3 regions of the Pseudoalteromonas sp. NJ631 genome follow, and region 3 is predicted to be linked to each of the others. Evidence: predicted binding sites of a transcription regulator. Region 3 holds the regulator's gene; each other region holds the start of a gene.

Region 1 (2,276 bases), on a different contig from region 3:
TCCATCGTTAAGTCAACCTGCGCGGTAAAGTTACCAAGACCTACAGTTGGGATCAGGATGCTATCAATTTTTTCTAGATATTCTTGTTCACGCTTACGTTCGATTTCATACTCTTTTCTCGAGCGCGCAGCTAAAGAGTCTTGAGAACCAGAGTTGAGTAGACGACCGTTTTGATCGGTGACGGTCACGCGTGAAGGCTCTAAACCTTGTACCGCTGATGCCACAATGTCTACGATTGAATCAACTTCTTCGCCGCCAAGCGTTTTGCCACGTTTAAGGGTAATAACTACGGTTGCAGAGGGCTTTTTCTCGCGACGTGCAAAGACGTTTTCTTTTGGAATTGCAAGCAACACTTTTGCACGGTTTACGTCTTGTAACTCTTCAATTGTTCTCGCAAGTTGTTGCTCACGACTATGTTTTAAGCGCTCTCTTTCAAGACGTTGGCTAACACCAAAACCCATATCCTGCATCAGAATATCAGTGCCAGAACTCGGAGACTGGGTAAAACCGTCACGCGCCATGCGTAGTTTTATGTCTTGATAGTCCGACTCAGCAACTAAAATGGTATTACCATCTAATTGGTATTCAATTTTCTGTTGGTCTAAAAAGTCTAACGTTTCGACGAGTTCTTCTGTTGGGTATTTACCAAGCGGACGCATATCTGGCTGGCGCGCCCAAATGATAATAAAGATTGCGATTGCTAAACAAATAGCAAGGGCAATAACCAGAGTAACCTGGCGCAACATATCAACACCGCTTAGCGCACTGAAGTAGCCTGATTTTTGCTCTTGTTGCTCATCCGATCCGCTGTCATTATTCAGCGCTGCATCGGAAAGCGTAAGATCTGTTGATTGATTAGTAGCCACGATTACTCTCCACAGTCACTCAATTAAACTGGCATGCTCATGATTTCTTTATAGGCCTCAACAAGTTTATTACGAACTTGCACTGTTGCCTCAAAAGCGACCGACGATTTTTGTTTCGCTATCATGGCTTCTGCAAGAGAAACGCTTCTGTCACCCATTTCAACAGCGGTGACTTTTTGTTTCGCTTCTTGTTGTAAGCCATGAACCGTATTAAGTGCGTCTGAGAGTAAATCGCCAAACTGAGCCGATGAAGATGCCGCCGTCTTAACCGGCTGCACTGATGGCTGTGTGTTTCTCGTCGCTTCTGCAGCCATTGCCTGCATTTCTTGAAATAGCGCTGATGATTGTACTTTCATGATGCTTTACTCAAAATAACTCTTAGTTACCTGTAATAAAGCAGAAAACGTGCCAACTTAAAATCGTTAATTTTCAGTATCTTGAAACATTTTTAGTATGTCGAAAAATTGGCAGTGCATAGAAGTAAAAACTAGGCGCCTAAGATCTGCTGATCTTTATAGGCGCCTGAGTAAATTTGTATTAGCAGATAAAGCTTAACCTGAGGTTTGGAAAAGCAATGAGCTAACTCACTCCTTTTAAGCTTAGGTATCTTAGGTTAAGCGGGTAGTGCAATCCCCAAATCTCGCATTTTTGCCAGCTTGTAGCGAAGTGTGCGAGGACTCATACCTAATACCTCCGCCACCTCTTTGCGTTTACCATTAAACTTTGCCAGCGTATCTAAAATAATTTGGTGTTCTTTATCCTGTAGCTCATCTTTATAGCTAATGATCTCATCCTCACCTTGAGATCGCTCCATTAAAGCTGATGCTTCATGATTTACAAGTGGTGCAGACTCAATCAAAGCCATCGGTGAGAAATTTTCGATAAAAATATCATCTTCTTGAATTTCATTACCTTGGAACAAAATCAGGGCACGTTGAATAACGTTGTCTAGCTCCCTTACGTTTCCAGGCCAACTGTGTGAACTGAGCTTACGCTTTGCACTGCTGCTTAATATAGGTGTTGGCTTACCTACTTTTTGCGTATGCCTTACCAACAAATGCTCGGCTAACACTGCGATATCACCCGCTCTGTCCTTCAGTGGCAACCATTCTAGCGGGAAAACATTGAGGCGATAATATAAATCTTCTCTAAATACCCCATCCTCCACCGCTTCTTTTAAATCGCGGTTACTGGTTGCCAACACTCTGACGTCCAGTGAAATGGTTTTTCTACTGCCTAAACGCTCTACTTCCCGCTCTTGTAACACGCGAAGTAATTTTGCTTGTAATCCCAAATCCATCTCTGTGATCTCATCAAGCAAAATCGTTCCCTTTTGTGCTTGCTCAAATTTTCCAGGACACGCCTGAATGGCACCTGTAAATGCCCCCTTCTCGTAACCAAACAGGGTCG
Region 2 (2,276 bases), on a different contig from region 3:
ATGATCCAAGCGGTGAATGTTGCATTTGGTAGTGAGGTAAGAGTCAGTCGCCCGCAAGGCGGTTGTGTGCTGTGGCTAGACTTAGGTAAGCACGTTGATGGTGCCTTGTTGTTCCAAAAAGCCTTGGAGTGCGGGATCAGTATTACGCCTGGTACGTTATTTAGTGCCAGCAAAAAGTATCAAAATTGTATACGTATCAGTTATGGTTTGCCGTGGGATGCGTCGGTAGAGCAAGCGATTAAAACGCTGGGGGAGTTGGCTGATGCACAAAGGAAAGGGTTGGCATAACGTATTCTGAATTAAAAGTAAGTTATGCCAACGTCAGATTATTTAAATTTAAACAGTTGGTACTCTGACATTGCGGGAATAGACTTTGCGACAATGGCTTCGTTTTTCGCTATTTGTTCAAAGTCGCCACACAGTGCGTCTGCTTTTTTCTCAATAGATTCAGCCTGTTGTTCAACTTTGGTTTCGATTTGTGTTGCGAAGTTTTCCATACGCTGTTCAAAGCTGCTCATATCACCATTTGCATCTGACATTTCGTTGCCAATCGCAACCAGTAAGCTACCTATCGATTGCATCATGGCACCTTGTACCGCGGTCTCGATTTTTTCTTCAAACTGATTATCAAAATTTTGGCCAAACTCATCAAAGGTTTGCTTGCCCATCACAAACGCACCTTGCTGATAAAACGTATTTTGCACTTCTGTTTCGAGGTCATCGATCACGGCATGGATGCTATCTAAACTGGTTAAATTAAAGGTTTGCGCCACTTCATTAAGGGCAACGCCCGCTAGCTTTATGCCTTCAAAAGCAATATCAGCCACTTGTGGTAGGCGGCCTCTTAGTTCATCACCGTATTGCGTGAGCATCGTTTTTTGCTGTGTATTAAGCGTGATGCGCTCGCCATTGAGTGTCAGTTCGCCAAGGTTGTTGATCTCAGCTGTTTTGTTTTTGGCCGTTGTGATCACCAAGTTATCAGGCGTGATCCTAACGTCATTCTGAAATTCTACTTCACAATTGTCACCGCTAAACGTGATGTTATTTTTTTCGTGTGCAGCGACAGTGGTTGTCATCATTGTTGCTGCTGTTAGTAGTAAAATTTTATTCATGGTCGATCCTTATTGGCTCAGTTGCATGATTATTGTTACAAGAACAATGCCAAATATAAACTCAAATAAAATCAATATATTGTATTTTATTGTTGAAAGTTAATGTGCTCTAAAAGTGATGAAATTGACTAAAATATAGTTGTTTTTGTCAAAATGAATTAGGCAATAAAAAATTTTTATTGTAAGGATAAGAAACTCTCACTTTTCAGAATGACAATTTAGCGCTAAATAGTGATCTTGAGAGACGGCTCTCATTTTATTAATGACTATTTTATTTTGGAGTTAGTTGTGGGTAAGACATTCTCTTACGATGCGCTTGATGATGATTTTGCAGACGATGAATTTGAAAAGTTGGGTCGTAACCAACATGATAAGCAAAAGCGTAAAGTCAAAAGAAAGCTAGACGACTACTTAGAGCAAAAACGCCTACGTAGAAATCTAGGCGATGATGATTTCGACTATATTGATGATTGATCACTAGACGTCATCTACGAGTCTAGCACTGACAGTAATTCAATTTGGCTGTGTGATTAAGCAGGGCTGTGGGTTACTCAGTGCGATGTCTGAGTCACTGTGTCGTTGGTGATAACCAAGCGAGTGACGAACTATTCAGATAGTAAGCAGCCGCAAATATGCGGCTGTTTTGTTTTTATACGATTGGTATTAATCTTTAAAAGATTTATGGCAGTCTTTACAGCCTTTTGCCCAATCTTTAAATGCAGAAGCAATCAGCTTTTTGTCGCCAGAGTCAGCTGCAACAGCCAGTGCTTGAGCATACTCAGCAAATTGCTTGGCTTTACCATCGAACTCAGCTCTGTTTGACCAAACGGCTGGTAGGGCATCAGTATTGCCTTTGTCAGAACCGTCGATAAATGCTTCCCAAGGCATTTGCGATAATTGTGCAGCATTGTGAGCACGTTGCTTAAATACTTCAGCATCAAATGGCACTTTGCCTTTTAGCATGTCGCCCATATTGCCAATCTGGAAACGGATCAATTGGAAAGACGCTTGGCGGTATTCAATTGCATCTTCAGCCGATTCAAACATAGTGTTAGCTTGCGCTGTTGCTGCAAGACAGCTAAATAGTGTGACGGTAAGTAGTTTCTTCATAGTAAACCCCTAATATTTTTCCCTATTTTCAATGTAAATTACAAATATAATCAA
Region 3 (2,276 bases):
TCTCGCGCCATTAAAGCGTCTAAGATAGCATGCTGACTGGTATTTGGAATTTGGCTATGAGCCAGTTCGCTGATGTATTCTAAAATACGTTTTTTGCTATTAAAAAGGACCGCAGCTTTACTGCAGTCCTTGTTCACTAATTCACTTAATTTCATCTTAGTGTCGAGTGAGCTTCTCTTTGTGTTTAATAACTTGACGATCTAGCTTGTCGATGAGGCCATCAATTGCGGCATACATATCTTGATGCTCTGTTGATGCAAATAGCTCGCCGCCGTTTACGTGTAATGTTGCTTCTGCTTTTTGTACTAGCTTCTCGACATCAAGGATCACATGCACGTTATTGATATGATCAAAGTGCCTTTCTAGCTTCGCAAACTTGTTGGTGACATAGTCTCTTAATGAGTCAGTAATTTCTACATGGCGACCAGTTAGATTTAGTTGCATAAGCATTTTTCCTTCTTGGGTTTTACGTCTTATATCAAGCTTTTACGCTGATTTGACGGTGGAATGGCTAGGGATTCACGATATTTTGCAATCGTACGTCTCGCTACCTTAATTCCTTGCTCAGCTAAGATATCTGCAATTTTGCTGTCACTCAATGGCTTCGCGGTATTTTCTGCAGCTATCAGCTTTTTGATAAGTGCTCTAATTGCTGTAGAAGAGCACTCACCTCCATTTTCTGTACTTACATGGCTAGAGAAGAAGTACTTCAGCTCAAATATTCCCCGAGGTGTATGCATGTATTTTTGTGTTGTCACACGGGAAATTGTGGACTCATGCATCTCAACCATTTCAGCAACATCATTTAGCACCATAGGGCGCATTGCTTCGGGGCCATGTTCAAAGAATGCCTGTTGTTGTTGCACAATGCAATTGGTAACTTTTAATAATGTATCATTTCGGCTTTCTAAGCTTTTAATAAACCACTTTGCTTCTTGTAAATGTGAGCGAATAAACTGACTATCTGTGCTGGATTTCGCTGTTCTAGACATCGCAGCATAATGGTCGTTTACTCTTATTTTAGGCATAGCATCAGGATTTAGCTCTACGATCCAACGACCTTTTACTTTTTTTACCGATACGTCAGGGATCACATATTCAGGCTCTTCATGAATAATGCTTGCCGCTGGTTTTGGGTTAAGACTATGAATTAACGTCATGACCTCTTTGAGATCGGCTTCTTTAAGGCGCGTTTTCTTAGCCAAAGTTCGATAGTCACGGCTGGCAAGCAAGTCGATATGCTCTGTCAGGATCATTTTCGTTTCGGCAATCCATGGCGTATCTGGGGCGAATTGATTTAGCTGAATACACAAGCATTCTTGTAAACTACGCGCTGCGATACCGACAGGATCGAAAAGCTGAATACGTTTGAGCACGGCTTCGACTTCATCCAGCTCAATAGGCTCTTCGCTACTCTCATCATTAATGCTTTCTAAAATGTCTTCGCAAGACAGTGTTAAAATGCCTGACAGGTCGACCGCTTCAATAATCGCAATCGCAATCGCTCTATCTGTTGGACTAAACGGTGTCAGCTCAAGTTGCCACATGAGATAATCATGAAGAGATTCAGAGGTTTCCCCTTGATAAACATTATCGTCATCGGGAAGTGGGCCTGAGCTTGCAGCGGGCGCTGCACTCATATACTCGTCCCAAGTGACATCCATAGCAAGGTCATCGCTCACAGTGTCTTTGCTCATGGCAGTATCTGAGTCTATCTCATAGTCACTAACCTGCACTTCATCGCTTGAATCTTGATTGTCGTCAGCACTGCTCTTTTCTTGACTGTGTTGGTCAGCGTTTTCGCCGTCAGTATTATCACCTTCTTCCACTTCCAACAATGGATTGCTGTCTAACGCTTCTTGTATTTCTTGTTGCAGGTCCAATGTACTGAGCTGCAGCAAGCGAATGGCTTGTTGCAGTTGTGGAGTCATTGTAAGTTGCTGCCCCATGCGCAGCTGTAATGATTGCCTCATGTATCTCTAACAATCCTTTTTAACAGTTATTAATACTACGTCTTAACTATAGCTTGAATTGTTCGCCTAGGTAGACATCTCTTACGGTTTGATCTGCCAAAACATGTTCTGGCGTGCCTGCAGCGATTAACTCACCATGTGAAACGATGTAGGCTTTTTCACATACGTCCAGTGTTTCTCTAACGTTATGATCGGTGATTAGCACACCGATACCGCGGTTTTTTAGGTGCTCTATGATTGTCTTTATATCTAACACCGAAATAGGATCAACACCAGCAAAAGGTTCATCTAACAGGATAAACT

The links. Region 3 encodes sigma-54, which starts transcription at its own class of promoters, with help from an activator protein. Its sites were predicted from a motif close to GTTGGCACGNNNNTNGNNT; they were not measured.
Region 1: a site for sigma-54 is predicted at 1,261-1,279, ahead of fliE (flagellar hook-basal body complex protein FliE). Genes of this name have one in related genera too.
Region 2: a site for sigma-54 is predicted at 1,148-1,166, ahead of A587_RS0122445 (YggN family protein). Genes of this name have one in related genera too.

Annotation. Positions count from the first base shown of each region.
Region 1 is NZ_AKXJ01000007.1:110,083-112,358, forward strand. It holds gene fliF (flagellar basal-body MS-ring/collar protein FliF) at 1-869, opposite strand, end outside; gene fliE (flagellar hook-basal body complex protein FliE) at 890-1,222, opposite strand; gene A587_RS0113700 (sigma-54-dependent transcriptional regulator) at 1,480-2,276, opposite strand, start outside.
Region 2 is NZ_AKXJ01000021.1:14,475-16,750, forward strand. It holds gene A587_RS0122440 (aminotransferase-like domain-containing protein) at 1-288, shown strand, start outside; gene A587_RS0122445 (YggN family protein) at 327-1,112, opposite strand; gene A587_RS24305 (PA3496 family putative envelope integrity protein) at 1,401-1,586, shown strand; gene A587_RS0122455 (c-type cytochrome) at 1,776-2,222, opposite strand.
Region 3 is NZ_AKXJ01000016.1:50,751-53,026, forward strand. It holds gene ptsN (PTS IIA-like nitrogen regulatory protein PtsN) at 1-155, opposite strand, end outside; gene hpf (ribosome hibernation promoting factor) at 157-444, opposite strand; gene A587_RS0120055 (RNA polymerase factor sigma-54) at 474-1,973, opposite strand; gene lptB (LPS export ABC transporter ATP-binding protein) at 2,020-2,276, opposite strand, start outside.